Linked DNA regions of Accumulibacter sp.. The protein of the gene in region 1 interacts with the protein of each later gene in a pairwise test. Links are inferred from orthologs where the notes say so. Each region holds a gene or a part of one and is shown in the gene's direction. Other genes may lie near its edges.

Evidence for each region.
Region 2: the proteins of lpdA (region 1) and V5B60_RS02390 interact in binary tests that used the Escherichia coli proteins (3 or more experiments, as listed by UniProt). The link is inferred for Accumulibacter sp. from one-to-one orthologs.
Region 3: the proteins of lpdA (region 1) and odhB interact in binary tests that used the Escherichia coli proteins (3 or more experiments, as listed by UniProt). The link is inferred for Accumulibacter sp. from one-to-one orthologs.

The regions. Positions count from the first base shown.
Region 1 is NZ_JAZKUG010000001.1:3,616,875-3,626,718, forward strand. The notes cover bases 3,891-6,890. They hold lpdA (dihydrolipoyl dehydrogenase), read left to right. Parts: upstream 3,891-4,523; coding sequence 4,524-6,257; downstream 6,258-6,890. Other genes in these bases: aceF (dihydrolipoyllysine-residue acetyltransferase), read left to right, coding at 3,891-4,509; V5B60_RS15975 (DUF4347 domain-containing protein), read right to left, coding at 6,447-6,890. Outside these bases: V5B60_RS15955 (thiamine pyrophosphate-dependent enzyme), read right to left, coding at 1-172; aceE (pyruvate dehydrogenase (acetyl-transferring), homodimeric type), read left to right, coding at 485-3,178; more of aceF, read left to right, coding at 3,190-3,890; more of V5B60_RS15975, read right to left, coding at 6,891-9,844. UniProt on the Escherichia coli protein: Lipoamide dehydrogenase is a component of the glycine cleavage system as well as of the alpha-ketoacid dehydrogenase complexes.
Region 2 is NZ_JAZKUG010000001.1:514,021-523,788, forward strand. The notes cover bases 6,845-9,768. They hold V5B60_RS02390 (UvrD-helicase domain-containing protein), read left to right. Parts: upstream 6,845-7,182; coding sequence 7,183-9,354; downstream 9,355-9,768. Other genes in these bases: V5B60_RS02385 (HDOD domain-containing protein), read right to left, coding at 6,845-6,901; V5B60_RS02395 (quinone oxidoreductase family protein), read left to right, coding at 9,585-9,768. In the rest of the region: V5B60_RS02360 (class I SAM-dependent methyltransferase), read left to right, coding at 1-986; V5B60_RS02365 (multifunctional CCA addition/repair protein), read right to left, coding at 1,031-2,260; V5B60_RS02370 (complex I NDUFA9 subunit family protein), read right to left, coding at 2,370-3,335; V5B60_RS02375 (lytic transglycosylase domain-containing protein), read right to left, coding at 3,376-5,331; V5B60_RS02380 (5-formyltetrahydrofolate cyclo-ligase), read left to right, coding at 5,376-6,029; more of V5B60_RS02385, read right to left, coding at 6,059-6,844. UniProt on the Escherichia coli protein: A helicase with DNA-dependent ATPase activity. Unwinds DNA duplexes with 3'-5' polarity. Translocates on single-stranded DNA with 3'-5' polarity. Initiates unwinding more efficiently from a nicked substrate than double-stranded DNA.
Region 3 is NZ_JAZKUG010000001.1:4,511,170-4,520,957, reverse strand. What follows is about bases 4,357-7,300. They hold odhB (2-oxoglutarate dehydrogenase complex dihydrolipoyllysine-residue succinyltransferase), read left to right. Parts: upstream 4,357-5,163; coding sequence 5,164-6,438; downstream 6,439-7,300. Other genes in these bases: lpdA (dihydrolipoyl dehydrogenase), read left to right, coding at 6,530-7,300; V5B60_RS19910 (2-oxoglutarate dehydrogenase E1 component), read left to right, coding at 4,357-5,151. In the rest of the region: V5B60_RS19925 (succinate dehydrogenase iron-sulfur subunit), read left to right, coding at 1-579; V5B60_RS19920 (succinate dehydrogenase assembly factor 2), read left to right, coding at 579-833; gltA (citrate synthase), read left to right, coding at 904-2,199; more of V5B60_RS19910, read left to right, coding at 2,311-4,356; more of lpdA, read left to right, coding at 7,301-7,966; V5B60_RS19895 (MBL fold metallo-hydrolase), read right to left, coding at 8,096-8,728; V5B60_RS22310 (IS4 family transposase), read right to left, coding at 8,802-9,068. UniProt on the Escherichia coli protein: E2 component of the 2-oxoglutarate dehydrogenase (OGDH) complex which catalyzes the second step in the conversion of 2-oxoglutarate to succinyl-CoA and CO(2).

The DNA.
Region 1 (9,844 bases):
CCGGATAGCCGGCCAGGCACTCGAGGATCTCGGTCGATGGCGTTCCGGGGTAAGCCGCCGCGACGCGCGTCCCGGCTTCCCAGACGGCGCGCGCGACCGCCTCGTTGCCCGACATCAGGAGCCTGCTGCCGGCCGCCGCCGGCGGCGTCGACATCACTGCGTGTGCGCTCATTGCCTCTCCCGTTGATAAGGGTTTCCTGCGACAAAAGCAGAACCTTAGCCGCCGCCGGCACCGGCGCGGTTGACGCAGGTCAACTTCTGCCGGTCCGTGTGGTCAACGCAAGTGTCAGGCGGCAGCACTGCCGTTGCAGCGCAGCGTGCGGCATTGCACAATGCAAAAGGACGTTTTACAATCCGGGATGCACTGATTGTTGCGCTGCGGTACCACGCGGTAACCCAAGGTATTACATTTGCAGGTGGCGTCGTTTCGGCGTGCAGGCAAGCATCATTCATCCCACGATTCCGTAGACCAGGAGACACATTCATGTCAGCTCTGCCCGACAACGCGCTGTCGGTCGCCGCCGGCGACGCCGACCCGCAGGAAACCCAGGAGTGGCAAGACGCGCTGCAGGGCGTCATCGACCAGGAGGGGCCCGAGCGGGCCCACTTCCTGATCCAGGGGCTGATCGCCCAGGCGCGCCAGGAGGGGATCGACATTCCCTACAGCGCGACCACCGAATACGTGAACACGATTCCGGTCGACCGGCAGCCGAAGTACCCGGGCAATGCCGACATGGAGATCCGCATCCACAATTACATCCGCTGGAACTCGATGGCGATGGTGGTCCGCGCCAACCGGCACAGCAACGTCGGTGGCCACATCGCCTCCTTCGCTTCGGCGGCGGCGCTGTACGACGTCGGCTTCTCGTGGTTCTGGCACGCGCCCTCGGAGACGCATGGCGGCGACCTGATCTTCTTCCAGGGTCATTCGGTTCCCGGCGTCTATGCGCGCGCGCACCTGCTCGGACGGCTGACCGACGAGCAGATGGACTGCTTCCGGCAGGAAGTCGACGGCAAGGGCGTCTCGTCTTATCCGCACCCGTGGCTGATGCCGGGCTTCTGGCAGTTCCCGACGGTGTCGATGGGCCTCGGGCCGATCCAGGCGATCTATCAGGCACGCTTCATGAAGTATCTCGACAGTCGCGGCTTCATCGAGGCCGGCGACCGCAAGGTCTGGGCCTTCCTCGGCGACGGCGAGACCGATGAGGTCGAATCGCTCGGCGCCATCGGCATGGCGGCGCGCGAGCGGCTCGACAACCTGATCTTCGTCATCAACTGCAACCTGCAGCGGCTCGACGGGCCGGTACGCGGCAACGGCAAGATCATCCAGGAACTCGAAGGCACCTTCCGCGGTGCCGGCTGGAACGTCATCAAGCTGATCTGGGGAACCAATTGGGACGCGCTCTTCCTGCGCGACAAGAAGGGCGTTCTGAAGCAGCGCATGATGGAGATCGTCGACGGCGAGTACCAGACCTTCAAGGCGAAGGACGGTGCCTACGTCCGCGAGCACTTCTTCAACACGCCGGAGCTGAAGGAACTCGTCGCCGACTGGACCGACGACCAGGTGTGGGCGCTGAACCGCGGCGGCCACGACATCTTCAAGATCTACAGTGCCTACAAAGCGGCCGTCGAGCACAAGGGTCAGCCGACGCTGGTCCTCGCCAAGACGATCAAGGGTTACGGCATGGGCCAGGCGGGCGAGGGCATGAACATCTCGCACCAGCAGAAGAAGCTCGATTTCGAGGCGATCAAGCGTTTCCGTGACCGCTTCAGCCTGCCGGTTGCCGACGAACAGCTCTACGAACTGCCGTACCTCAAGTTTGCCGAGGGCTCGGCCGAACTCAGCTACATGCGGCAGCGCCGCATGGATCTCGGCGGTTACCTGCCGAAGCGGCGTGGCGCCGCGGCACCACTCGAAATTCCGGATCTCGCTGCCTTCGACGCTCTGCTCAAGGCTTCCGGCGAAGGGCGCGAGGTGTCGACGACGATGGCCATCGTCCGCCTGCTCAACATCCTGCTCAAGGACAGGAAGGTGGGTCGGCACGTCGTCCCGATCGTTCCCGACGAGTCACGCACCTTCGGCATGGAGGGCCTCTTCCGCCAGGTCGGCATCTGGAACCAGGAAGGGCAGAAGTACGTCCCCGAAGACCACGACCAGCTGATGTTCTACAAGGAGTCGAAGGACGGCCAGGTGCTGCAGGAGGGAATCAACGAGGCCGGCGCGATGAGCGACTGGATCGCCGCCGCGACGTCGTACTCGGTACATGGCGTGCAGATGATCCCGTTCTACATCTGCTACTCGATGTTCGGCCTGCAGCGCACGATGGACCTCTGCTGGGCGGCCGCCGACCAGCGCGCGCGCGGTTTCCTGATCGGCGGGACCGCCGGTCGCACGACACTCAACGGCGAAGGCCTGCAGCACGAGGACGGCCACTCGCTGGTGCTCTCCAGCCTGATCCCGAACTGCCTCAGCTACGATCCGACCTTTTCCTTCGAGATTGCCGTCATCATGCGTGAGGGCCTGCGGCGGATGTACCAGGAGCAGCAGGACATCTTCTACTACATCACGGTGATGAACGAGAACTACGAGCATCCCGAGATGCCCACCGGTGCCGAGGCTGACATCATCAAGGGCATGTACCTGCTGCGTCGCGGCCAGTCTTCGGACACCCGTCCGGTGACGCCGCGCGTGCAGCTGCTCGGCTCGGGAACGATCTTCCGCGAGGTCATCGCCGCCGCCGAGTTGCTGAAGAACGACTGGGGGATCGATGCCGACCTCTGGGGCTGCCCGAGCTTCACCGAGCTGGCACGCGACGGGCTTGACGTGCAGCGCTGGAACATGCTCAACCCGCTGGCGAAACCGCGTGTCTCGCACGTCGAGCGCTGCCTCGGCGACACCCGCGGGCCGATCGTCGCTGCCACCGACTACGTCCGCATGTTCGCCGAGCAGATCCGTCCCTTCCTCAACCGTCGCTACGTGACGCTGGGTACCGATGGCTTTGGCCGCTCCGACACGCGCGAGAAGCTGCGCCATTTCTTCGAGGTCGATCGGCGCTGGGTCACCGTGGCGGCACTCAAGGCGCTGGCCGACGAGGGCACGATCGAGCGCGAGAAGGTCGCGCATGCGATCGCCCGCTACGGCATCGACGTCAACAAACCCAACCCGACGACGGTCTGAGGGAGCGAGCGATGAGTCAACTGATCGAAGTAAGAGTCCCCGACATCGGCGACTACCATGACGTGCCGGTGATCGACCTCTGCGTCATCGTCGGCGACGTCGTCAAGGTCGATGATGCGCTGGTGACGCTGGAGTCGGACAAGGCGACGATGGACGTTCCCTCGCCGGCAGCGGGCGTCGTGCGCGAGATTCGCGTCGCGCTCGGCGAGAAGGTATCGGAGGGGGTGGTGGTGGTCGTGCTCGAGGCGGCCGAAGTCGCTGCGGCGACAGCCGTCGCTGCGGCAGCCCCGCCTGTTCCGGCAGCCCTGCCTGTTCCGGCAGCCCTGCCTGTTCCGGCAGCTCCGCCGGTTGCGGTTGCGCCGGCAGCGGTTGCCGCGACGGCCGTACCCACCGCGCCACCGCTTGCCGGCCTTGCCCTCGGCTCGCGCACGCACGCCAGCCCCTCGGTGCGCCTGCTGGCGCGCGAGTTGGGCGTCGACCTGAGCAAGGTGACGCCCAGCGGTCCGAAGTCGCGCATCCTCAAGGAGGACGTCACTGCCTATGTCAAGGGCGTCCTGACGGCACCGACGCCGGCAGCCGCGGCGTCGCTCGGCGGCGGCCTCGATCTGCTGCCGTGGCCGAAAGTCGACTTTGCCAAGTTCGGTCCGGTCGATGTCAGCCCGTTGTCGCGCATCAAGAAGATCTCGGCGCAGAACCTGGCGCGCAACTGGGTGATGATCCCGGCGGTGACCTACCACGAGGATGCCGACATCACCGACCTCGAAGCCTTCCGCGTCGCCGTCAACCGCGAGAACGAGAAGTCGGGACTGAAGATCACCATGCTCGCCTTCCTGATCAAGGCCTGCGCGGTCGCGCTGAAGAAGTTCCCCGAGTTCAACAGCTCGCTCGACGGCGACAATCTCATCCTCAAGCGCTACTGTCACATCGCTTTCGCCGCCGATACGCCGAATGGTCTCGTCGTGCCGGTGATCCGCAATGCCGACCAGAAGTCCGTCGCCGAACTCGCCAGCGAAAGCGGCGAGCTGGCGAAGAAGGCGCGCGACGGCAAGCTCACCCCGGGCGAGATGTCCGGCGCCTGCTTCACCATATCGAGCCTCGGCGGTATCGGCGGGACGCTTTTCTCGCCGATCGTCAACGCCCCCGAGGTGGCGATCCTCGGCGTCAACAAGTCGGTCATGAAGCCGGTGTGGAACGGCCGCGAGTTCGCTCCGCGGCTGATCCTGCCGCTGTCGCTCACTGCCGACCACCGCGTCATCGATGGCGCCGCGGCGACGCGCTTCAACGTCCATCTCGCCCTGTTGCTCGCCGACATGCGGCGCGTGCTGCTCTGACCGGGGACAAGACGATGAGCCAGATCATTGAAGCGAAAGTACCAGACATCGGCGACTACCACGACGTGCCGGTCATCGACGTCTGCGTTGCCGTCGGCGACACAGTCCGGATCGACGACGCACTCGTCACCCTCGAGTCCGACAAGGCGACGATGGACGTGCCGAGCAGCGTCGCCGGCACCATCCGCGAAATCCGCGTCGCCGTCGGCGACCGGGTCTCGGCCGGCTCGCTGGTGGCGGTGATCGACACCGGTGCGGCCGCGGCAGCGCCGGCACCGGCTGAGACAGTGTCGCTGGCGAGCGCCAGTCCGGCGCCGCAGGCGGCAGCGCCGGTCAGCGGCAAGGCCGACCTCGAGTGCGAGATGCTGGTCCTTGGCGCCGGTCCGGGCGGTTACTCGGCGGCCTTCCGCAGTGCCGACCTCGGCATGCAGACGGTTCTCGTCGAACGTTACGCGACCCTCGGCGGCGTCTGTCTCAACGTCGGCTGCATCCCGTCGAAAGCGCTGCTGCATGTCGCCGCGGTCATGGAAGAGGCGCAGCACATGGGCGACTGCGGCGTCAGCTTCGGCGCGCCGAGCATCGACCTCGACCGGCTGCGCGCGCACAAGGACAAGGTCGTCGGCAAGCTGACCGGCGGTCTCGCCGGCATGGCCAAGGGGCGCAAGGTCGAGGTCGTGCAGGGCGTCGGCCAGTTCGTCGACGCCAATCATCTCGAGGTCGCGCTCGCCGCCGGTGGCAGCAGGCTGATCCGTTTCCAGAAGGCGATCATCGCCGCCGGCTCGCAGCCGATCGCGTTGCCTTTCATGCCCGACGACCCGCGCGTCGTCGATTCGACCGGTGCCCTCGAACTGCGGCAGATTCCGCAGCGCATGCTGGTCGTCGGCGGCGGCATCATCGGCCTCGAGATGGCGAGCGTCTACTCGGCGCTCGGCTCGCGCATCACCGTCGTCGAACTCGGCGGCGTGCTGATGCCGGGCGCCGACCGGGATCTGGTCAAGGTCTGGGAGAAGAAGAACGCCCACCGTTTCGACCGCATCCTGCTCAACACCGGCGTCGTTGCCGCGTCAGCGACCGCCGCAGGTATCGAGGTGAGCTACAGCAGCGGCGAAAGCGAGCGCTTCGACCTCGTCCTCGTCGCTGTCGGCCGCGCGCCGAACGGCAACCGGCTCGCCGCCGACAAGGCGGGCATCGCCGTCACCGAGCGCGGCTTCATCCCGGTCGACGCGCAGCAGCGGACCAACGTGGCGCACATCTTCGCCATCGGCGACATCGTCGGCCAGCCGATGCTGGCGCACAAGGGCGTGCATGAAGCGCATGTCGCCGCCGAGGCGGCGCACGGCAGCAAGCGCTGCTTCGATGCGCTGCAGATCCCGTCGGTCGCGTATACCGACCCCGAGATCGCCTGGGCCGGCAAGACCGAGGAGCAATGCCGCGTCGAAGGGATCACCTACGGCAAGAGTGTCTTTCCCTGGGCCGCTTCCGGGCGCGCGCTGGCAAACGGCCGCGAGGAGGGCTTCACCAAGCTGATCTTCGACGAGGCGACGCATCGCATCATCGGCGGCAGCATCGTCGGCACCGAGGCCGGCGACATGATCGGCGAAATCTGCCTGGCCATCGAGATGGGCTGCGACGCCGCCGACATCGGCCACACCATCCATCCGCATCCAACTCTCGGCGAGTCGATCGGCATGGCGGCCGAGGTCTATGAGGGCGTGTGCACCGACCTGCCGGCGGTGAAGAAACGGTAGGGACGCAGCTGGTTCCAGTGGAATGGTCAGGCTGCCGCAAGTGGCCTGATCCGTTCGCGTCCGCTCGTTGGCGGACACGCGGCGTGCTGCTCTGACCGGGAAAGGATGGTGAGCCGGATCGGTAAAGCGACAGACCCCGAAGTCGACGATCGAGAGAAACCCATCTACCGTCACCGAAATACGCAAGCTTCAGGTGACGACGAAATCTAGGTTGCTCAGCGCAAGACCCGGGGCGAGCGTGGCGATGTGTACCGGAGCTGCGCCCGTGTTGCCCGCGGCATCGTAGTACATGGCGCCGGAGCTGCTGTTGTAGATCAGGTAGTCGTCGGCGTCGGCGGCGCTGCTGAGGCCGGCGCCGGATCGGAACGAGCCTGCGGCGAGGGTGCCGGGGCTCAGCAGCGAGGTGAAGATGGCGTTCTCGAGTTCGATCGTGTCGTCGAGGACACTGAAGTCGCCGATCGTGTCGCGGTTGCTGGCGGCATCCGGCAGGGTGTCGAAGCGGAAGATGTCGGCGCCGCTGCCGCCGACGAGGCTGTCGTTGCCGAGACCGCCAGCGAGGAGGTCATTGCCGGCGGCACCGTCGAGGGTGTCGTTGCCGTTGCCGCCGTCGAGCCGGTTGGCGTCGCCGTTGCCGGTCAGGGTGTCGGCGTAGGTCGAGCCGCTGAGGTTCTCGATGCTGATCAGCGTGTCGCTGCCCGAACCGCCGGTGGCCTGTGCGCCGGCGATGGCAAGGCTGATGCTGACGCCACCGGTAGCGCCGTAGAGGTAGCTGACCGTATCGCTGCCGCCGGCGCCGTCGAGGACGTTGTTGCCGCTGCCCGCCTCGAGAATATTGTCGAGGCCGTTGCCGGTCAGGTTCGCGACGGCGGCGGTGAGGATGCGGCCGTTCTCGACGTTCGCGCCGAGGGTATGGGCGGCGAGATAGCTGAAGACCTGGTCAGTGCCGCCGCGGGCCGGGTTGGCGTTGGTCTCGCTGACGCTGTCGCCCACGTTGTCGAGGTAGTAGGCGTCGTTGCCGTCGCCGCCGAGCAGGCTGTCGGCGCCGGTGCCGCCCCACAGCGTGTCGTTGCCGGCGCCGCCATCGAGGGTGTCGCTGCCGGCGCCACCGTCGAGGAAATCGTTGCCCTGCGCGCCGGCGAGGATGTTGCCGTTGCCGTCGCCGCGCAGCAGGTCGTTGTAGGTCGAGCCCGTGAGGTTCTCGATGCTGATCAGGGTGTCGCTGCCGGAACCGCCGGTCGCCTGTGCGCCGGCGATCGCGAGGCTGACGCTGACGCCGCTGCTGGCGCCGTAGAGGTAGCTGAGGGTGTCGCTGCCGCCGGCGCCGTCGAGAACGTTGTTGCCGGTGGCGGCTTCGAGGAAGTTGGCGAGGTCGTTGCCGGCGAGGTTCGCGGCGGCGGCAGTGAGGATGCGGCCGTTCTCGACGTTCGCGCCGAGGGTGTGTGCGGCGAGATAGCTGAAGACCTGGTCGGTACCGCCGCTGGCCGGGTTGGCGTTGGTCTCGCTGACGCTGTCGCCCACGTTGTCGAGGTAGTAGGCGTCGTTGCCGTCGCCGCCGATCAGACTGTCGGCGCCGGTGCCGCCCCACAGCGTGTCGTTGCCGGCGCTGCCATCGAGGGTGTCGCTGCCGGCGCCCCCGTCGAGGAAATCGTTGCCCTGCGCGCCGGCAAGGCGGTTGCCGTTGCCGTCGCCGCGCAGCAGGTCGGCGTAGGTCGAGCCGGTGAGGTGCTCGATTCCCGCCAGGGTATCGCTGCCGGAGCCGCCGGTCGCCTGCGCGCCGGCGGTGGCGAGGCTGACGCTGACGCCGCTGCTGGCGCCGTAGAGGTAGCTGACGGTATCGATGCCGGCGGCGCCGTCGAGGAGGTTGTTGCCGCTGCCGGCCTCGAGGAGGTTGTCGAGGCCGTTGCCGCTGAGGCTGGCGACGCCGGGAGCGAGGATCCGCCCGTTCTCGACGTGGGCACCCAGGGTGTGTGCGGCGAGATAGCTGAAGACCTGGTCGGTACCGCCGCTGGCCGGGTTGGCGTTGGTCTCGCTGACGCTGTCGCCCACGTTGTCGAGGTAGTAGGCGTCGTTGCCGTCGCCGCCGAGCAGGCTGTCGGCGCCGGTGCCGCCCCACAGCGTGTCGTTGCCGGTGCCGCCATCGAGGGTGTCGTTGCCGGCGGCGCCGTCGAGGAAGTCGTTTCCTTGTGCGCCGGCAAGGCGGTTGCCGTTGCCGTCGCCGCGCAACAGGTCGGCGTAGGTCGAGCCGCCAAGGTTCTGGATGCTGATCAGCGTGTCGCTGCCCGAACCGCCGGTCGCCTGTGCGCCGGCGACGGCGAGGCTGACGCTGACGCCGCTGCTGGCGCCGTAGAGGTAGCTGGCGGTATCGATGCCGGCGCCGCCGTCGAGGAGGTTGTTGCCACTGCCCGCCTCGAGGAGGTTGTCGAGGCCGTTGCCGCTGAGGCTGGCGACTCCGGGAGCGAGGATCCGCCCGTTCTCGACGTTCGCGCCGAGGGTGTGTGCGGCGAGATAGCTGAAGACCTGGTCGGTGCCGCCGCTGGCCGGGTTGGTATTGGTCTCGCTGACGCTGTCGCCCACGTGGTCGAGGTAGTAGGCGTCGTTGCCGTCGCCGCCGAGCAGGCTGTCGGCGCCGGTACCGCCCCACAGCGTGTCGTTGCCGGTGCCGCCATCGAGGGTGTCGTTGCCGGCGCCGCCGTCGAGAAAGTCGTTGCCTTGGGCGCCGGCAAGAATGTTGGCGTTGCCGTCACCGCGCAACAGGTCGGCGTAGGTCGAGCCGGCAAGGTTCTCGATGCTGATCAGGGTATCGCTGCCGGAGCCGCCGGTCGCCTGCGCGCCGGTGATGGCGAGGCTGACGCTGACGCCGCTGCTGGCGCCGTAGAGGTAGCTGACGGTATCGATGCCGGCGGCGCCGTCGAGGAGGTTGTTGCCGCTGCCGGCCTCGATGAGGTTGTCGAGTCCGTTGCCGCTGAGGCTGGCGACGCCGGGAGCGAGGATCCGCCCGTTCTCGACGTTCGCGGCGATGGTGATGGCGGCGAGGTAGCTGAAGATCTGGTCGGTGCCGCCGCTCACCGGGTTGACGTTGGTCTCGCTGACGCTGTCGCCGGCGTGGTCGAGGTAATAGGTGTCGTTGCCGTCACCGCCGACGAGCGTGTCGGCGCCACCACCGCCGTCGAGGGTGTCGTTGCCACCTCGGCCGTCGAGGAGGTTGTCGTGCGGACCGCCGACGAGATGATCATCGCCATCGGTGCCGATCAGTGGCCTGACGTCAACGGTGATGAGGTTGGGTGTCGGGTCGAGGTCCGCTCCGCCGTTGGCGATGCCGCCGTTGTCCCGCACCTGGAAGGTGAAGCTTGCATAGCTGTCGCCGTTTTCGTTCCCGGTGGGCGTGAAAACCAGCAAACCGGCCGCGAGATCCGTGGCAGCGATCGACTGCCCGGTGGTGACGGCGACTCCCGCAAGGGTCAGACTGCCGGCGGCGGGGAGCGTGCTGATGCGGATGCCGGCGAGCGTGTCGGCGGGTATGTCGCTCGGATCGGTGAAGGGAAAATCGGCGACGGAGAATGCGTAGGGGGAGTCCTCGTTCGTTACCA
Region 2 (9,768 bases), 3.1 Mb from region 1 along the record:
GCACAGCGGGCGATTTCGTCACCGCGCCCGAACTCTCGCCGGCCTTCGCCCAGACGCTGGCGATCCAGTTACAGCAGCTGCAGACCTGCTGCGCGGCGCGCCTGATCGAAGTTGGCGGCGGCAGCGGCAAGCTGGCCAGCGACCTCCTGCTCGAAATGGAACGGCAGCGGCGGCTGCCCGAGAGCTACGCGATCCTCGAGCTGTCGGGCGAATTGCGTCGCCGACAGCACGACACCATTGCCCAGCGGGCACCACACCTGCTGCCGAGGGTGCGCTGGCTCGACGAGTTGCCTGGGCGCTTCAGCGGTGTCGTCCTGGCGAACGAGGTCCTCGACGCGATGCCGGCACACCTCGTGCACTGGCAAGCAGGTGGCATCGGCGAACGCGGGGTGACGGTCGCCCGCGGCCGCTTCGCCTGGGCCGACCGGCCGGCGAGCGGCCACCTGCTCGAACGGGCTCTGGCGCTGGCCGGCGAATGCGGCATCCGTCCCCCCTACCTGAGCGAGATCTCGCTCGCTGCGCCGGCCTGGGTCCGGCAATGGGCGAGGATCCTGGAGCACGGCGTGCTGCTGCTGATCGACTACGGCTTCCCGCGCCATGAGTACTACCATCCCGAGCGCGCCGCCGGCACGCTGATGTGCCACCATCGCCACCACGCCCACGATGACCCCTTCTACCTGCCCGGGCTGCAGGACATCACCCTGCACGTCGACTTCACGGCGATCGTCGACAGCGGCTGCAGCGAGGGACTCGACCTGCTCGGCTACACCTCCCAGTCCACCTTCCTCTTCAACTGTGGCCTGACCGACATCCTCGCCAGGACACCCGCCGACGACCCGCTGCGCTATCTGCCGCTGGCCAACGCAGTGCAGAAGCTGGTCTCGCCAGCCGAGATGGGCGAGTTGTTCAAGGTCATGGCGCTTGGCCGGCGAATCTCCGAGCCGCTCTGCGGGTTCCGCAGCGGCGACCGCAGCGCCAGCCTGTAAGCGGTGCGGCCGGCAGGCCGCCGGGCTGCTCGGCAAGAGGTGCGCTACGCCGCCCCGGGACAGCCCGACAGCAGCGCTTCGACCGCTGCGACGCGCGCGGCGGAGACGCGCGCGGCGATCATGGCCGGTTCGCTGCAGCCGGCGGCGAGTGCCGCGGCATCGACCTGTCGCACGGCGGCCAACGCGCGCCGCAACAGCGCGGGCACCGGATAGGGCACATCGAGCCAGCCAAGACGGCCGTGGAAGTCGCAGCTGCAGGCCTCGAGCAACTGCTCGAAGCGCTCGGGGCGACGGAGCGCGTCGCAGCCTTCAAGGAGGCGGACGACCGCTGCCGGCGCCAGTTCCAGTGCCCGGTGAACTTCGCCATGATGACGAGCAACCAGCAGCGCCAGATCACGGCAGGCAACGGGCACGCGCAGGCGCCCGCAAACCTCGCCAGCCAGCGTGACGCTGCGTGCCTCGTGGCCCGGATGGCGCGGCAGGTCGGCGCCAGGCGTCAGGCCCTTGCCGAGGTCGTGCAGCAACACCGCCCAGCGAACGGGCAGCGCGCAGCGGCGCTCTGCCGACAGGTCGACGACGAGCATGACATGGACGCCGGTGTCCACCTCCGGGTGGCATTCCGCCCGTTGGGGGACGCCGAACAGCGTATCGAGCTCGGGCAGCAGCCGGGCCAGCGCGCCGCATTGCCGCAGGACGTCGAACATCCGCGACGGCCGCGCCTCCATCAAACCCCTGGCCAGCTCCTGCCAGACGCGCTCGCTCACCAGATGATCGACCTCACCGGCAGCGACCATCCCCTGCATCAGCATGAGGGTCTCGGCAGCGACGCGGAAGTCGGTGAAGCGTGCGGCAAAGCGCGCCACGCGCAGGATGCGCACCGGATCCTCGCTGAAAGCCGGGCCGACATGGCGCAGCACACGCGCCTGCAGATCGTCGATACCATGGTGCGGGTCGATCAGCTCGCCGTCGGCGGCGCGGGCGATGGCGTTGATCGTCAGGTCGCGGCGCGCGAGATCATCGGCCAGCGTCACCGTCGGCGCCGCATCGACGGCAAACCCGTGGTAGCCGTGACCGGCCTTTCGTTCGGTTCGCGCCAGCGCGTACTCCTCGTGCGACTGCGGATGCAGGAAGACCGGAAAATCCTTGCCGACCTGGCGGAAACCGCGCGCCAGCATCTCGCGCGGCGACGCTCCGACGACGACATGATCGCGGTCCTGCACCGGCAGACCGAGGAGTTCATCGCGAACCGCGCCGCCGACAGTGAAGATCTGCATGCGAACCGGGATCAGGTCAGCGCCGGTAGGGCGACGGGCCGAGGCCTCATCGAACGGGTGAGGTCGCCGCGCCGGCGCAGCATGCTGGTGGCGTCAGCCGCCGGAAGGCTCAGCGGCCGGCGCGGAAACGGTAGCGATCAAAGCGAAGCTGCGGAATCTCCGCCGGCGACAGATAGCCCGGAGCGACTGCCTCGAGCGCCTTCGGCTGCCAGCCGGGGAAGTCATGCGTGCCATCGGTGACGCTGTCGACTTCCATCGACCGCAAGTTGTCCGGCGACAGCGGCGGCTTCGGCAGCAGCCACATCACGCCGGCCTGCAGATAAGCCCAGCCACCGGTCCCGAGATCGATGATCCAGGGCGACCTGCCGACCAGATGTGCCGTGTAGTCGACCAGTTCGCGCAGGCTATAGACCTTCGGCCCGCAGAGATCGTAGCTCCGCCCGATCGTCGTCCGGTCGCCCAGGCTGTCGACGAAGGCCGCCGCGACGTCGCCGACATAGACCGGCTGGAAGCGGGCGCTGCCGCCGCCAAGCGGCAGGACGGGCAACAGCCTGACGAGGCTGGCGAACATGTTGAGGAAGGCGTCGCCGGGGCCGAAGATCACCGACGGACGAAAGATCGTCACATCGATCTGCTCCTTCGCCGCGCGCACCAGCATCTCGCCGTCGCCCTTCGAGCGCAGGTACTCCGATGGTGCTCCCAGCGCCGCCTGCAGGGCACTCATGTGCAGCAATCGCCGCACGCCCGCCTGTGGCATGGCGGCAACGATCTTGCGCGGCAGTTCGACATGCGCGGCGGCAAAGCCCTTGCCGTATGGCAGCCGGGAATCGCCGTCGTGCAGGATGCCGACCAGGTTGATGACCGCATCCTGGCCGCGCATCAGCTGCACGAGCGTCGCCGGCTCATGCACGTCGGCCTCGACCATCTCGACGGTCGGCAAGGTGATCAGCTTCTTGGTGTTCTCGCGATGGCGGGTCGGGATCGTCACCCGCACACCGCTTTCCGACAGGCGACTGGCGATCCAGCCACCGACGAAACCACTGCCACCGATCAACAATACGTTCGCGAGGTCCATAGCATCCTGCCGTGGGAAGAGAAGTCGGGAAGCCGACATTCTAAGGCAAATCTTCGCCCCTGACCTCGCCCCCCGTGCGCGGAGCGATGACGCCAAGCCGGTTCTTCAGCGTCTGTGGCTTGCCGTCAAACAGTGCCGCATAATAGATCGAGTTGTTCATCACCTTCTTCACGTAATCCCTGGTTTCGCTGAAGGGGATGGTTTCGGCGTAGATCGCTCCCTCGAGCGGGCGCTCGGCACGCCAGCGCCGCGCCCGTCCCGGCCCGGCGTTGTACGCTGCCGAGGCGAGCACCGGGTGATTGTCGAGACTCTCGAGCACCAGCCGCATGTAGGTGGTGCCGAGCAGCAGGTTGGTTTCCGGATCGTTGACCCGCCCCTGATGGAAATCCTTCAGACCGATCTTGTTCGCCACCCACTTGGCAGTGGCCGGCATCAGCTGCATCAGGCCCGAAGCCCCGACGGGCGAACGTGCACTGCTGATGAAGCGGCTCTCCTGACGCATCAGGCCGTACACCCAGGCATCGTCGAGAGCCTGATTGCGTGCCGCCGGCCGCACCTGGTCGCCATATGGCGCCAGATAGCGCAGCGAATAGTCGTGCTCGTTGCGCGTCCGGTCGGCTGCCGCGATGGCCCGGTCGTAGTTGCCCGAGCGCAGGGCGATCTCGGACGCCGCCAGGAGTTCGCGGTCGCTCATGCCGCGCAACGCCCAGTTCCATTCGCGCACCCCCTCGCTACGCAGATTCAGGCGGAAGAAGGCCTGCGCCCGCTGCACGCCAGGGAGCGCAGCCACCTGCGCCAGTTCCTCGCGGCTGGCTGGCGGCGCTTTCGGCGGTGGTGCCGTCGGCCGACCGAGTTCGTCGCTGGCCAGGCTGCCGTAGAAGTCCGGCTGCCCGGCGATCCGGCCGAACAGGGCGTTCGCCTCGTCGGTCCGGCCACCGGCGCGGTAGGCGCGACCGAGCCAGTAGACCCACGCCGGCTGAGCCGCCAGCGCCGGCGGCATGCTCTCGATCGTCGAGCGCACGCTGCCCCAGTCCTGCACGCGCAATGCTGCCCGCACCTTCCATTCGGCAACCTCATCCGACAACGGTACGGCGCCCGCCTGGCGATACCACTGCAACGCCTCCGGCATGTGCCGCTGCGCCGCCTGCCGGGCAATCTGGCTCCACGCCCAGGATTTCTCGCCACTTTGCAGCGACGAACCGATCCGCTCGAGCTGATCGGCGGCCACCTGCGGCTCGTTGCGCGCAACGCGCTGCACGGCCAGGGCAGCCAGCTCGCGCTGCAGGCGGTTGCCGGAAAAATCAGCGGGCAGCTTGCTCAACCAGGGCAGCGGCGAATCCGCCACCGTTTGCGCCAGCTTCCTCTCCGGCGTCTGTGCCGGGGGCAGGTAGTTCATCGTATACAAGGCGGCAGCGATCTTGTTCGCCTCGAACTGGCGGCGAATGCGCGCCCAGACCGCATCGGCGAGGATGCGCTTGCCGATGATCAATGCCTCGAACACGGGGTAACACGAATCGGGCGGCTCGAGCGCGCTCAGCCAGAGCGGCAGGGCTTCATCGAGCGCTTTCGCGTCGCCGCGTGCCAAGCGGCCCTGCAGCGCGTAGCAGGCCAGCTCCTGATCAGGCTGCAACAGGCGCGGATACTCGCCATCAAACAGATCCCACTGCTGCTTGCGGGCGAGCTGCCGCAACCAGTCGGTCCGCAGTTTCTCGGCGATGTAGGTGTTCTCGTAGCGACCCAGGAAAGCCCTGACCAGCGCCGGATCGGCGTCCTTGAGGTCGGGCACGAGCAGCCAGTAGTCGACGTAGGGCTCGAGTTCGTACCCGTGCAGCGCTGGCGCCAACCGCTCGAGGCGGGCGCGGTCGCCAGCCCGCGCCGCTTCCCGGGCGGCCAGGAACTGGTCGTCGGCCGACTGTGCCGCGGCATGCTTGACCACGACGGCGGTCGGCGAGAACAGCAGGAACAGCAGCAGGAGGGTCGTCGACAGGAGGTTCATGCTAAGCTGGTACTTTCGGATGATGGCGTCGGCGAGGATAACACATGCCCAGCGGCTTCATGCCCGGCAGCGCTGCCGCGCCAGCGGCGGCGACCGCCGACGACCGGCGCGCCCTGCGCCGCACCCTGTTGGCGCGCCGCCGCGCGCTGCCGGCAGGCGAGTGGGCGGCATACTCGCAGCGGATCCGTGCCCTGCTGCGGGAAGCGCTGCCCCGACTCGCCACCATGCGCGTCGGCTTCTGCTGGCCGCGCGACAACGAAGCGGATCTGCGTCCGCTGATCGCAGACTGGCATCGCCAGGGCGAACCAGGTTTCATGGCACTCCTGCCGGTCGTCCTCGCCGCCGACAGCAGCCTCGCCTTTCGCGCCTGGTCACCGACCGTAGCAATGACCACCGACCGCTACGGTATCCCGGTGCCGGCGAGCGGCGAGCCGGTGCTGCCGGAGGCGCTGCTGATCCCGCTCGTCGGCTTCGATGCCGCCGGTTTCCGCCTCGGCTACGGCGGTGGCTACTTCGATCGCACGCTGGCCAGCCTGCGCCCGCGGCCACTGGCGATCGGTGTCGGATTCGAGCTGTCGCGACTCGACTGGCTGCATCGCCAGCTGCACGACCAGCCGCTCGACCTGATCGTCACCGAACGCGGCCTCCATCGCTGCACGGCCACGCCAGCCGGCAACCCCGCCGCCATGAAGCCGTGACCCGGAGTTGGCTGGCGCGCGGCCGAGCCTCACCGCACCAGCGTCGTCACCTCCTCCCGCAGGTCACAGTAGTCGTCCTCGGACAGACCGAGATGGACGAGCACACGATCTGCCATCAGCTGCCAGCCGGCATTGGCGCGCATGCGGACATACTCGTCGTCCAGGTGCTCGGCGAGCGCGTTGATCGCGATCAGCGTCAGGGCCATGGGGTTGGGGAGATCCCTGGTGTCGAAGATGGACGGGTCATGGTGATGGCGGATTCCCTCGCAGATCACCTCCGGGAGAAGCCAGCTGCGCGCCACCAGGTAACCCAGCGTCGCATGGTCGGTGGCATGCCGTTCCTCCTCGATCACCGTCATCGGACGATCAACCGTGTTGTCGGCCAAGGCGAGGGTCTGCCGATAGTCGGGGAACTTCTGCAGCAGCATCGGGATGCCGATATCACGGAACAGGCCGAAGCAGTAGGCTTCATCGCGCGGTCCCCTCGGCAGGGTTGACGCGACATAACCGGAGATGCAGGCCACCTTTTCGGCGGTGTCCCAGAAGCGCTCGAACGACGACTGCCTGCCACCCATGGTCATGCGCAGCACGAGTCCACTGACGATGCGCGCGGTCATCCTCAGGCCGAGCATGCTGACCGCCTGCGCCACCGAGCTGATCCTGCGCGACAGACCAAAGAACGGCGAATTCACCGTCTTCAGCATGGCGGCAGACAGAACCACATCGCTGCTGATCAGGCGAACGACGATCCGGGGATCCGGATCATCCTTGGCCATTTCACTGTCGAGCCGCACCAGTATCTGTGGTCGCGCGGGGATATTGATCCCCTGCAGCGTTTTCTGGATCAGTTCCGGTGCCAACTCCTTTGCCATCACTCCCTCCCGTCTCCCACGAACGCTGCCCAAAACTGGAATCCTGCGGCAGGACAGGCGCGCTCGCTGAAGCTTGCCGCATCTGCCTTGCCGGCCGATCACCCGGTCGCCGCGTCGTCATTGTAATGGTCCTCGCGGCCCGCTCGTTGGAATGGTTGCGAAAGCGGGCGGGGATGGACTCTCGGCGGGCCTGCCACGACCGGCCGCGCGCGCGTGCAAGGCCACGCGGGCGAGGGTGCGGCCGCTATAATCACGCCCACCCGTCGCGTCCGGAACGATCGATGTCCGACCTGCTTGCCCACCTCAATGCGCCACAACTGGCCGCCGTCACACTGCCGCCGCAGCATGCGCTGATCCTTGCCGGCGCCGGCAGCGGCAAGACGCGCGTGCTGACGACGCGCATCGCCTGGCTGATCTCGACCGGCCAGGTCGGCCCAGCCGGAATCCTCGCCGTCACCTTCACCAACAAGGCAGCGAAGGAGATGCTGACCCGCCTCGCGGCGATGCTGCCGATCAACACGCGCGGCATGTGGATCGGCACCTTCCACGGGCTGTGCAATCGCCTGCTGCGGGCACATCATCGCGAAGCCGGACTGCCGGCGCAATTCCAGATCCTCGATGCCGCCGACCAGCTGGCAGCGATCAAGCGCCTGCTCAAGGCGCTCGCGGTCGATGACCAGAAGTACCCGCCGCGCGAACTGATGCACTTCATCAACGCGCACAAGGAACAGGGAGTCCGCGCGGCGCAGGCGGAAGCCTACGACCGGTACACCAGCCGCCGCATCGAATGGTACGTCGAGTATGAAAGGCAGTGCCAGCGGGAAGGCGTCGTCGACTTCGCCGAACTCCTGCTGCGCTCGTACGAGCTGCTGCAGCGCAACGAGCCACTCCGGCAGCACTACCGGGCACGCTTCCGGCACATCCTGGTCGACGAATTCCAGGATACCAACCGCTTGCAGTACGCCTGGCTGAAACTGCTCGCCGGACACGGCAGCACCGATCCGCAGGCAGCCGCCGCCTGCCTCTTCGCAGTCGGCGACGACGACCAGTCGATCTATGCCTTCCGCGGCGCCGAGATCGGCAACATGCGGGACCTGCAGCGCGAATTTGGGCTGGCCAGCGTGATTCGCCTCGAACAGAACTATCGTTCGCAAGGCAACATCCTGGACGCCGCCAATGCGCTGATCAGGCAGAATCGCGGCCGCCTCGGCAAGAATCTGTGGACGGACGCCGGCGCCGGCGAACCGATACGGGTCTACGCGGCCTTTTCCGACACCGACGAAGCGCGCCGGATCGTCGACGAGATCGTCGAACTGGTGCGCGATGGCGTCTCCCGGCAGCAGATTGCCCTCCTCTACCGCGCGAACGCGCAGTCGCGCGTTCTCGAGCACCAGCTGTTCACCGCCGGCGTCCCCTATCGGGTGCACGGCGGGCTGCGCTTCTTCGACCGCCAGGAGATCCGGCATGCGCTCGCCTACCTGCGCCTGATCGTGAATCCCGATGACGACACGGCCTTCGCCCGCGTCGTCAATTTCCCGACCCGGGGAATCGGCACGCGCAGCACCGAGGCGCTGCAGGAAGCGGCCCACGCCACCCAGTCCAGCCTGTACCAGGCTGCCGCGAGTCTGTCCGGCAAGAGCGGCAGCACGATCGCCCGCTTCGTCCGGCTGATCGAGGAACTGCGCGGCGAAACCGCCACGCTGCCGCTGCCCGAGCTGATCGAACACGTCATCGATCACAGCGGCCTGCGCCAGCACTATCTCGGCGAGCGGGATGGCCAGGACCGGTTGGAAAACCTCGACGAACTGGTCAACGCGGCGACCGTCTTCGTCAGCGATACTGCCACGGCGACCGACGAGAACGAGCGCAGCGATGACGGCGGGCTCTCGTCCTTTCTCGCGCACGCGTCGCTCGAAGCCGGCGAACACCAGGCCGGCGACGACCAGGAAGCCGTGCAACTGATGACCGTGCACTCGGCGAAGGGGCTCGAGTTCGACGTCGTCTTCATCACCGGCCTCGAGCAGGGCCTCTTCCCGCACGAGAACGCCACGCAGGAGCGCGACGGCATCGAGGAGGAGCGTCGGCTGATGTACGTCGCCGTCACCCGTGCGCGCCGCAGGCTCTACCTGACGCATGCCGAGACCCGCCTGCTGCATGGCCAGATGCGCTATTGCCTGCCGTCGCTATTCCTCGATGAACTCCCGGCTGAACTCCTGCAGCGCAGCAGTCGTGCGAGCGGCACCCCGCGCGCGACCAGCACGCCGGGCGGGAAGCAGCAGGCGGCAGGCGACAGCGGCCTGCGCATCGGCCAGAGCGTGCGCCACGCCCGTTTCGGTGTCGGCGTGATCGTCGCCAGCGAAGGCGCCGGCGAGCAGGCACGGGTGCAGATCAACTTCGGCAGCGGCGGCATGAAGTGGCTCGCCCTCAGCCTCGCCCGCCTGACTCCCGCCTGACTCCTCCGGCAGGCGCGTGCGACAGGCTTCGCCGGCAGTCCGGGATGCCGCACGCGAAGCAGCAGACGGCGCGCCGCGCCGCGACCGCTTTACCCCCGATCCTGTGGACAAGCCTGTGCACCACCGCCTGGGAAACGCTGCAAGTGGCAATGCAGAAAGGAGTTTCAGTGCTTGCCTAAGAAGCGGGCAGCGCACTAGACTGTCGCGTTCGCCACGCCGAGGAGACTTTCATGCCATTCGCCATTCGCATCCATCGCACCGGGGGCCCCGAAGTCATGTCCTGGGAGGAGGTCACGGTCGGCGATCCGCAAGCCGCTGAAGTACGTGTCCGCCAGCGGGCGGTCGGCCTCAACTACATCGACATCTATCACCGCAGCGGCCTCTACCCCCTGCAACTGCCGAACGGTCTCGGCC
Region 3 (9,788 bases), 890 kb from region 1 along the record:
AAGGCCAAGGATGACAGCCTGTCCTATCGCCGCTCGTGCCGCGAAGGCATCTGCGGTTCCGACGCGATGAACATCAACGGCAAGAACGGCCTCGCCTGCCTGACCGAGATCAAGGATCTCAAGCAGCCGGTCGTCCTGCGGCCGCTGCCCGGCCTGCCGGTGATTCGCGACCTGATCGTCGACATGACCCAGTTTTTCAAGCAGTACCACTCGATCAAGCCGTACCTGATCAACGAGGGGCCACGTCCAGAACGCGAGCGGCTGCAGTCGCCGGAAGAGCGCGAGGAACTCAACGGCCTCTACGAGTGCATTCTCTGCGCCTGCTGTTCCACCTCTTGCCCCTCGTTCTGGTGGAATCCCGACAAGTTCGTCGGACCGGCAGGGTTGCTCAACGCTTACCGCTTCATTGCCGACACCCGCGATCAGGCAACCAACGAGCGCCTCGATGATCTCGAGGATCCCTACCGTCTGTTCCGTTGCCATACGATCATGAACTGCGTCGATGTCTGCCCGAAAGGACTGAACCCGACGCGGGCGATCGGCAAGATCAAGGAAATGATGGTTCGTCGCGCCATCTGATGGACGATAGGGAAAAGCTCAACCGCCTGCGCTGGCGTTGCACCCGGCGCGCGATGCTGGAGATGGATCTGCTGCTCGGCGAGTTCCTCGAGCGGCTCTACCCGACCCTCGATGCAGCGCAGGCGGATGCTTTCGTCACCATGGCCGACATGGAGGACCTGGAGCTGTGGCCGCTGGTCAATGGCCAGCGCGAGCCCGACGATCCGGTTCAGGCCGAAGTACTCGCCTTGTTGCGCAACGTAAGAGTTAAGTAAGGAAGCTGTCCTAGTCTCAGAGCTTCCTGTTCGTAGCTGTGACCTCAACACCTGAACGGGGATTTATAGAATGACGACCGAGCGCAAAGCAACTCTGATCATCGAAGGACGGCCGCCCGTCGAGTTTCCAATCATGACGCCGACACACGGCAATGATTGCATCGACATTCGCACCCTGGGCGCCAAGACCGGCCTGTTCACCTACGATTCCGGCTACCTTTCGACGGCGAGCTGTCGATCGACGGTCACCTTCATCGATGGCGACAAGGGTGAGTTGCTCTACCGTGGCTACCCGATCGAGCAACTGGCCGAGCAGTGCAACTTCCTTGAGGTCGCCTACCTGCTCTGGCACGGCGAACTGCCGGACGCCAAGCAGAAAAGGAAGTTCGAACTGAACATCAAGGAACACACCATGGTGCACGAGCAACTGGTGAAGTTCTATCAGGGCTTCCGCCGTGACGCGCACCCGATGGCCGTGCTGGTCGGAGTCGTCGGCGCGTTGTCGGCGTTCTATCACGAGGCCGAGGATTTCTCCGACCTCGAGCACCAGAGCATCAGCTTCAACCGCATCGTTGCCAAGTTGCCGACGATCGTCGCCATGGCCTACAAGTATCATCGCGGCGAACCGTTCATGTATCCGCGCAACGATCTCGACTACACGGCGAATTTCATGCACATGATGTTCGCGACACCGTGCGAGAAGTACGTCCCGAATCCGGTTCTCGTGCATGCGCTCGACACCATCTTCACGCTGCACGCCGACCACGAGCAGAATGCATCGACCTCGACGGTGCGCCTCTCCGGCTCTTCCGGTGCCAATCCCTACGCCTGCATCTCGGCCGGCATCGCCTGCCTCTGGGGCCCGGCGCATGGTGGTGCGAACGAAGCCTGCCTGCAGATGCTCGAGGAGATCCACGACGTTTCGCGCGTCGGCAAGTACATCACGCGGGCGAAGGACAAGAACGACGACTTCAAGTTGATGGGCTTCGGCCACCGCGTTTACAAGAACTTCGACCCACGCGCCAAACTCATGCGCAAGGTGTGCAGCGACGTCCTCAGCGAACTCGGTCTGCAGAACGACCGCCTTTTCAAGCTGGCGATGGAACTCGAGAAGATTGCCCTTGAAGACGAGTACTTCATCGAGAAGAAGCTCTATCCGAACGTCGATTTCTACTCCGGCATCGTGCAGAAGGCTCTGGGTATCCCGACCTCGATGTTCACCTGCATCTTCGCGCTGGCGCGCACGGTCGGCTGGATGACGCAGTGGGAAGAGATGATCAACGATCCGGAGTACAAGATCGGTCGCCCACGGCAGCTGTACATCGGCGCCGCCAGGCGCGACGTCGTGCCCGTCGAACAGCGCTAGGACGACAGGGTTGAAAGGGCGGCAGGCAGTAGCCGCCCTTTTTTCATGCCGTGGCCTTTTCGCCACGGCCTTTCTCAATCCGAACCAGAACGGTGAAGACAGGTAACTGCCATGATGAATCAGCTTTTTGGTAACTCTCTCCTTTTTGGCGGTAACGCGCCCTTTGTCGAGGAGTTGTACGAGAACTACCTCGACAACCCTGGATCCGTTTCCGAGCAATGGCGCGACTACTTCGACAAGCTGGCGCAACTTCCGGGTTACGTCGCACGCGATGTTCCGCATCTGCCGGTAATCAATGCTTTTGCCGAGCAGGCGAGGAAGGGAGGCTACCGGGCGGCGGCAGCAGCGCCTGTGGACGACCGGAAACAGGTCGGCGTGCTGCAGATGATCACCTCGTACCGTTTCATCGGTGACCGCTGGGCGAACCTCGATCCACTCAAGCGCATGGAACGTCCGGAGGTGCCACAGCTCGACCCCGCCTATTACGGCTTCTCCGATGCCGACCTGCACACCGTCTTCAACGCAGGCTCCTTCAAGGGTACTCCCGATCACGCCACTTTCGGCCAGATCTACGATGCGCTCAAAGCGACCTACTGCGGCTCGATCGGCGTCGAGTACATGTACATCAGCACGGTGGCGGAAAAGCGCTGGATTCAGGATCGTCTCGAACGGATCCACTCGAAGCCGAATTACACGGCCGACGAGCGCAAGCGGATGCTTGAGCGGCTGACCGCGGCAGAGACCCTCGAACGGTATCTGCATACCCGCTATGTCGGCCAGAAGCGCTTCTCGCTCGAGGGCGGTGAGTCGGCGATCGTCGCGATGGACGAACTGATCCGGGTTGCCGGTGCCGGTGGAGTCGACGAGATCGTCGTCGGCATGGCGCACCGCGGGCGGCTCAACGTCCTGGTGAACACCCTCGGCAAGGAGCCGGCGATGCTTTTCGAGGAGTTCGAGGGCAAGAAGGCGCAGGAACTGACCGCTGGCGATGTGAAGTACCACATGGGCTACTCGTCGGACGTGTCGACCCCGGGTGGTCCCTGCCATCTGACGCTGGCCTTCAATCCATCGCACCTCGAGATCGTCAACCCGGTAGTCGTCGGCTCGGTCTATTCGCGCCAGCGTCGGCGCGGCGAGGATGGTCAGGACAAGGTCCTGGCAGTGCTGCTGCACGGGGATGCGGCGGTCGCTGGGCAGGGCGTCAACCAGGAGATGCTCAACTTCGCGCAGACGCGGGGCTACGGCGTTGGCGGCACCATTCACATCGTCATCAACAACCAGATCGGCTTCACGACTTCCGACCCGCGCGACTATCGTTCGTCGCTGTACTGCACGGACATTTTCAAGATGGCTGAGGCGCCGATCTTCCACGTCAATGGCGACGACCCCGAGGCCGTGGCACTGGTCACCGGCATCGCCGTTCAGTACCGCAAGACCTTCAAGAAGGACGTCGTGATCGACATCGTCTGCTATCGCAAGCTCGGACACAACGAGCAGGACGAGCCGATGGTCACGCAGCCGCTGATGTACAAGAAGATCCAGCAACATCCCGGAACGCGCAAGCTCTATGCCGACAAGCTCGTCGCCGAGGGTATTCTCGCCCCGGAGGGGCCGGACGAGATGATTGCCGACTATCGTGCCCACCTCGACCGTGGCGAGCTGCTGTACAACCCGGTGATCGCCGGTTACAAGCACCCGATGACGATCGACTGGACGCCTTTCCTTTCCCCGAGCTACATCGACAACTGCGACACGAAGGTACCGGTCGCTGAACTGCGCCGGCTGGCCGAGCGGTTGACAACGATTCCGGCCAACTTCACCCTGCACAGCCGGGTCAGGAAGATCATCGACGACCGGCGGTTGATGGGCGAGGGCAAACTGCCGGTCGACTGGGGAATGGCCGAGAATCTGGCCTACGCTTCGCTGCTCGTTTCGGGTTATGGCGTCCGCATTTCGGGGGAGGATGTCGGCCGCAGCACCTTCTTCCACCGCCACGCTGCCCTGCACGATCAGAATCGCGAACACTGGGATCGCGGCACCTATTATCCACTGGCCAATCTGCAGGATCGCCAGGGTGGTTTCCAGTGCTTCGACTCAGTGCTTTCGGAGGAAGCCGTGCTCGCCTTCGAGTACGGCTACTCGACCGCCAATCCCTTCGAGCTTGTCGTCTGGGAAGCACAGTTCGGCGACTTCGCGAACGGCGCGCAGGTGGTGATCGACCAGTTCATCGCTTCCGGCGAGGCCAAGTGGGGGCGCGCCAGCGGCTTGGTGCTGCTGCTGCCGCACGGTTACGAAGGCCAGGGTCCGGAGCATTCGTCGGCGCGCATCGAGCGTTACATGCAGCTCTGTGCGGAGATGAACATGGAGGTTTGCCAACCGTCGACGCCGGCGCAGGTGTTCCACATGCTGCGCCGGCAGGCGGTACGCAACCAGCGCAAGCCGCTGGTCGTCTTCTCGCCGAAATCACTGTTGCGCCACAAGGATGCGACGTCTTCGCTGGAGGACCTGAGCGACGGCGAGTTCCAGCCGGTGATCGGCGAGGTCGAACCGATCAACGCCAAGAAAGTGACCCGCGTCGTCTTCTGCTCCGGCAAGGTGTATTACGAGCTGGTCGCCGCGCGCCACGAGAGGAAGATCGGGCACATCGCGATCGCCCGCCTGGAGCAGTTCTACCCGTTCCCGCAGGAGGCATTCCAGGAGGAGCTGGCGAAGTACCCGAAGGCGACCGAGGTCGTCTGGTGCCAGGAAGAACCGCGCAACCAGGGCGCCTGGTACTGGATCGCGTCGCGCCAGCACCTGTCGCGCTCGCTGAGCGACAAGCAGCACCTGCTGCTCGTCTCGCGCCCGGCGTCGGCCTCGCCGGCGGTCGGTTACGCCAGCAAGCACAACGCCCAACAGAAGGCTCTGATCGACTCCGCACTGGGTGAGATCGAGTATTACAAACTGCCCTAGAACGGAGAGAACATGATCATCGACGTCAAAGTTCCACAGCTTTCCGAATCGGTCGCCGAGGCGACACTGGTGTCGTGGCACAAGAAGGCCGGCGAGGCGGTCGCCCGCGACGAGAACCTGATCGACATCGAGACCGACAAGGTCGTCCTCGAGCTGCCTGCACCGGACAGCGGGGTACTGGTCGAAATCGTCAAGAGTGACGGTGATACGGTCGTCGCTGGTGAGGTGATCGCGCGCATCGATACCGCTGCCCAAGCCGGTACGGTCGCTGCCGTGGCCGCACCGGCAGCCAAGACTCCACCGCCGGGAGTCGAAGCTGCCGCCGCCGCGCCGCCGGCCGGCGCGGCTGGTGTCGCGCTGCCGGCTGCGCGCAAGATCCTCGAGGAAAAGGGCGTTGCCGCCAGCGAGGTGGCCGGAAGCGGTCGTGGTGGCCGCATCACCAAGGCCGATGCGTTGGCAGCACAGGCGTCCCCTGCTCCCGTTCCGGCGCCGGCCGCAAAGCCGCCAGCCGCGAAGCCGGCCAGTCCTTTCGTCACCGCGCCGCCGGCACTGCCGCCAGCACCCAGCGTCAGCATTGCGCTCGGCGAGCGGCCGGAGCAGCGGGTGCCGATGTCACGCCTGCGGGCCCGCGTCGCCGAGCGCTTGTTGCAGTCGCAGTCGAGCAACGCCATTCTCACCACCTTCAACGAAGTGAACATGGGTCCGATCATGGCGCTGCGCAAGCAGTATGGTGAGCGCTTCGAGAAGACGCATGGGGTTCGCCTCGGTTTCATGGCCTTCTTCGTCAAGGCGGCGGTCGCCGCTCTGCAGAGATTCCCGGTGCTGAACGCTTCGGTCGATGGCAACGACATCGTCTACCATGGTTACATCGACATCGGTATTGCCGTCGGCAGCCCGCGCGGCCTGGTCGTGCCGATCCTGCGCGATGCCGACCAGATGTCCTTTGCCGACATCGAGAAGAAGATCGGCGAGTACGGCGTCAAGGCCAAGGATGGCAAGCTGTCGATGGAAGAGCTCACCGGTGGCACCTTCTCGATCTCCAACGGCGGCGTCTTTGGTTCGATGCTGTCGACGCCGATCATCAATCCGCCACAGTCGGCAATCCTCGGCATCCATGCCACCAAGGACCGGCCGGTGGTCGAGAACGGCCAAGTCGTCATCCGGCCGATCAACTATCTGGCGATGTCCTACGACCACCGCATCATCGACGGCCGCGAAGCGGTGCTCGGCCTGGTGACGATGAAGGAGGCTCTGGAAGATCCGGCTCGCCTGCTGCTCGGCGTCTAGTCAGTCGTCACCCGGGCACGGAGACACAGGGGGGAGTTCCCTGTGCCCACTCCGTGCCTTCGTGTCTCCGCGGTTGGAAAGGGAAACCATCATGTCCAAGCAATATGACCTTCTCGTTGTCGGTGGCGGCCCGGGTGGTTACGTCGCAGCCATTCGTGCCGCTCAACTCGGTTTCAGCGTCGCCTGCTGTGAATCGAATGCCTATGCCGATCCGAAGGGCGAGCCACGGCTCGGCGGCACCTGCCTGAACGTCGGCTGCATTCCGTCGAAAGCGCTGCTGCACACCTCGCACCTCTTCGAGGAAGCGGAGCACAGCTTCGCCGAGCAGGGAATCGCCGTCGGCACGCCGGTGATCGAGGTCGGCAAGATGCTGGCGCGCAAGAACGCCATCGTCAAGCAACTCACCAGCGGCATCAAGGGGCTGTTCAAGAAGAACAAGGTGGCGCTGCTCAACGGGCATGGCAGTTTCGTTGGCCGCAAGCAGGTGGACGGAGGCGACGTCTGGCAGATGCAGGTCGGCGACGACCTCGTCGAGGCGAAGCAGGTGATCGTCGCGACCGGATCGAAGGCGCGGCATCTTCCTGGCGTACTGGTGGACAACGAGATCGTCTGTGACAACGTCGGTGCGCTCGACATCGCCGCCGTGCCGAAGAGGCTGGCGGTCATCGGTGCCGGGGTCATCGGCCTCGAAATGGGCAGCGTCTGGCGCCGCCTCGGTGCCGAGGTCACGATTCTCGAGGCGCTTCCCGAGTTCCTGGCTCTGGCCGACGTCGACGTCGCCAAGGAGGCGGCGAAGGTATTCGCCAAACAGGGCCTCAGGATCATCCTCGGCATCGAGATCGGCGACGTCAAGGTCTCACAGAAGGGCGTCTCGATCGACTACACCGACAAGGACGGGGGCGAGCACAGGCTCGATGCCGACCGCCTGATCGTCTCGATCGGTCGCATCCCGAACACGGATGGCTTGGCCGCCGAACAGGTCGGCCTGCAGTTGAACGAGCGCGGCCAGGTCGAAGTGGATGCGCATTGCCGCACCAACCTGCCGGGAGTGTGGGCGGTCGGCGACGTCGTTGCCGGTCCGATGCTGGCGCACAAGGCCATGGAAGAGGGGGTCATGGTTGCCGAGCTGATGGCCGGTCAGGCTGGGCACTGCAATTCCGACACCATTCCCTGGGTGATCTACACCAGCCCGGAGATCGCCTGGGTAGGCAAGACCGAGCAGCAACTCAAGGCTGCAGGGATCGCCTACAAGGCGGGAAAGATTCCCTTTGCCGCCAACGGCCGCGCGCTCGGCATGGGTGATCCGTCCGGCTTCGTCAAGATTCTCGCCTGCGCCGCGAGTGATCGCATCCTCGGCGTCCATGTCATCGGCGCAAACGCTTCCGAGCTGATCTCGGAAGGCGTGGTGGCGATGGAATTCGGTGCTGCTTCCGAAGACCTGGCGCGCATCTGTCACGCACACCCGACGCTGTCGGAGGTAGTGCACGAAGCAGCACTGGCTTGCGACAAGAGGCCGCTGCACTTCTAGCAGCCTGTCGACGCCACGCCACAGCGCGCCGCGACGCTCCGGCGAGGTACTGCGGGTACCTCGCCGCTTTTCCGCTGCATGGGCGGATAGCGCGGATGCCCGCGGTGAGTGTCCGCCGGTGCTTTCCGTTCAGTCGCCGCAGAAAGGATTGCTGCGGCGCTCCTTGCCGAAGGTCGACATCGGACCGTGCCCCGGAATGAAGGCGACATCGTCGCCGAGTGGCCAAAGCCGGTTGCGTATCGACGAGATCAGTGTGTCGTAGTCCCCCTTGGGGAAATCGGTACGGCCGATCGAGCCCTGGAAGAGCACGTCGCCAACCACCGCCAACCGCCCGCCGCGGTCGAAGAAGACGATGTGCCCCGGTGTGTGTCCAGGGCAGTGCAGCACCTCGAGTTCGACGTTGCCGACCGAAACCGTGTCACCCTGCTCGAGCCAGCGGTCGGGAGTGAAGCTGCGCGCGTTGGGCAGACCGAACATCCTGCTCTGTGAAGGCATGCCGTCGATCCAGAACTGGTCGTCACGCTGCGGTCCTTCGATCGGCAGCGAACGCCGTGCCGCCAGATCGGCGACGGCACCTGCATGATCGATGTGGCCGTGGGTGACCAGGATCTTTTCCAGTTCGACGCCGTTGGCGTCGACGGCGCGCAGGATGCGTGCAATGTCACCGCCCGGGTCTACGACCGCAGCGCGGCGGGTCTGCTCGCACCACAGGAGGCTGCAGTTCTGCTCGAAAGGAGTGACCGGGATGATCTGGTATTTCATGCTCGAAGGCTCCGCACCGGCTGTGGGTGACAGCGGTGGCGAAGTATAACAGAGGCACCGCTAGCCCTGCCCTTTACCCGCAAGTCTTGTTGTCATCCGAAGTCCAGAGCCGGAGCGAGAGCCCTTCGCGCAGCGATTGCAGGACCGAATAGCCGTGCCACATGATTTGATGCCCTGGAGAGGGGTCTTTGGCGCGGCCAATGTATCCGCCGAGTTGGGCTACGAGACGAACGGCGTCGCCGAGCCGAGTGGGCTTGGGGATTTGTTTTTTTTTGCGTAGGCCTGCAGCACTTCGATCTCGGCGTCGGAGAACAAGACCTCGGCGGGAAGATCGGGGCACTGTCTGCCCAGGAGCGTCATGAGCATGATGCGCCAAGCGATGACGAGATTGATGGCGATGGCCCGTTTGAGTCGCTCAGCGGTCTTGTGTTGCAGCGCCTCGATGCGACAGCCGCTCTTCAATACGCGATGCCAGTCTTCGATGCGCCAGCGCAGGCAGTACCACCGCAGGCACTCCTGGGCTTGTTCTGGTGTGGTGATCTCGCAGGTGGTGATCAGGAACCACTCGAGCGGTTCGGCGTCGGCTGGCGGCGAGGGTTCCTGGACATGCACCACCCAGAGCCTGAGGGCCTTCCGGGCCGGGTATTTCGACGGCCGGCGGAGTTCGACTTCGCGGTAGCGCAAATTGACGTGCGCGGTACGTTGTGCGTGCCCGTCGCGTGCCTTCTGTTTGCTTTTCTTGGTCCGAGCGCTTTGTCGCGGCACGTTGATGCGAAGCTGGCGTCGCACGGGGCTTTGTCTGACGAGTTCGAAGAGGTTGAGTGCCTCGCGGGTGGCGCGGTCATGTTTAGCGCGAACCAACAGTTCGACGCGGCCGCTTTGGCGTGGCTCGTCAAACAGTTCGAAGAAATCCGCCTCGCGATCCATCACGCAGACCTGGCGCGTGTCGGGCAGCGCGGGGACCAGATCGTTGCATTGGCGAAGACCCTCGATCCAAGTGAAGGTCTTCTTCTCTTCGATCGGTATGGCCGACGCCGGGCGCAGGTCCTCCTTTGCCCGG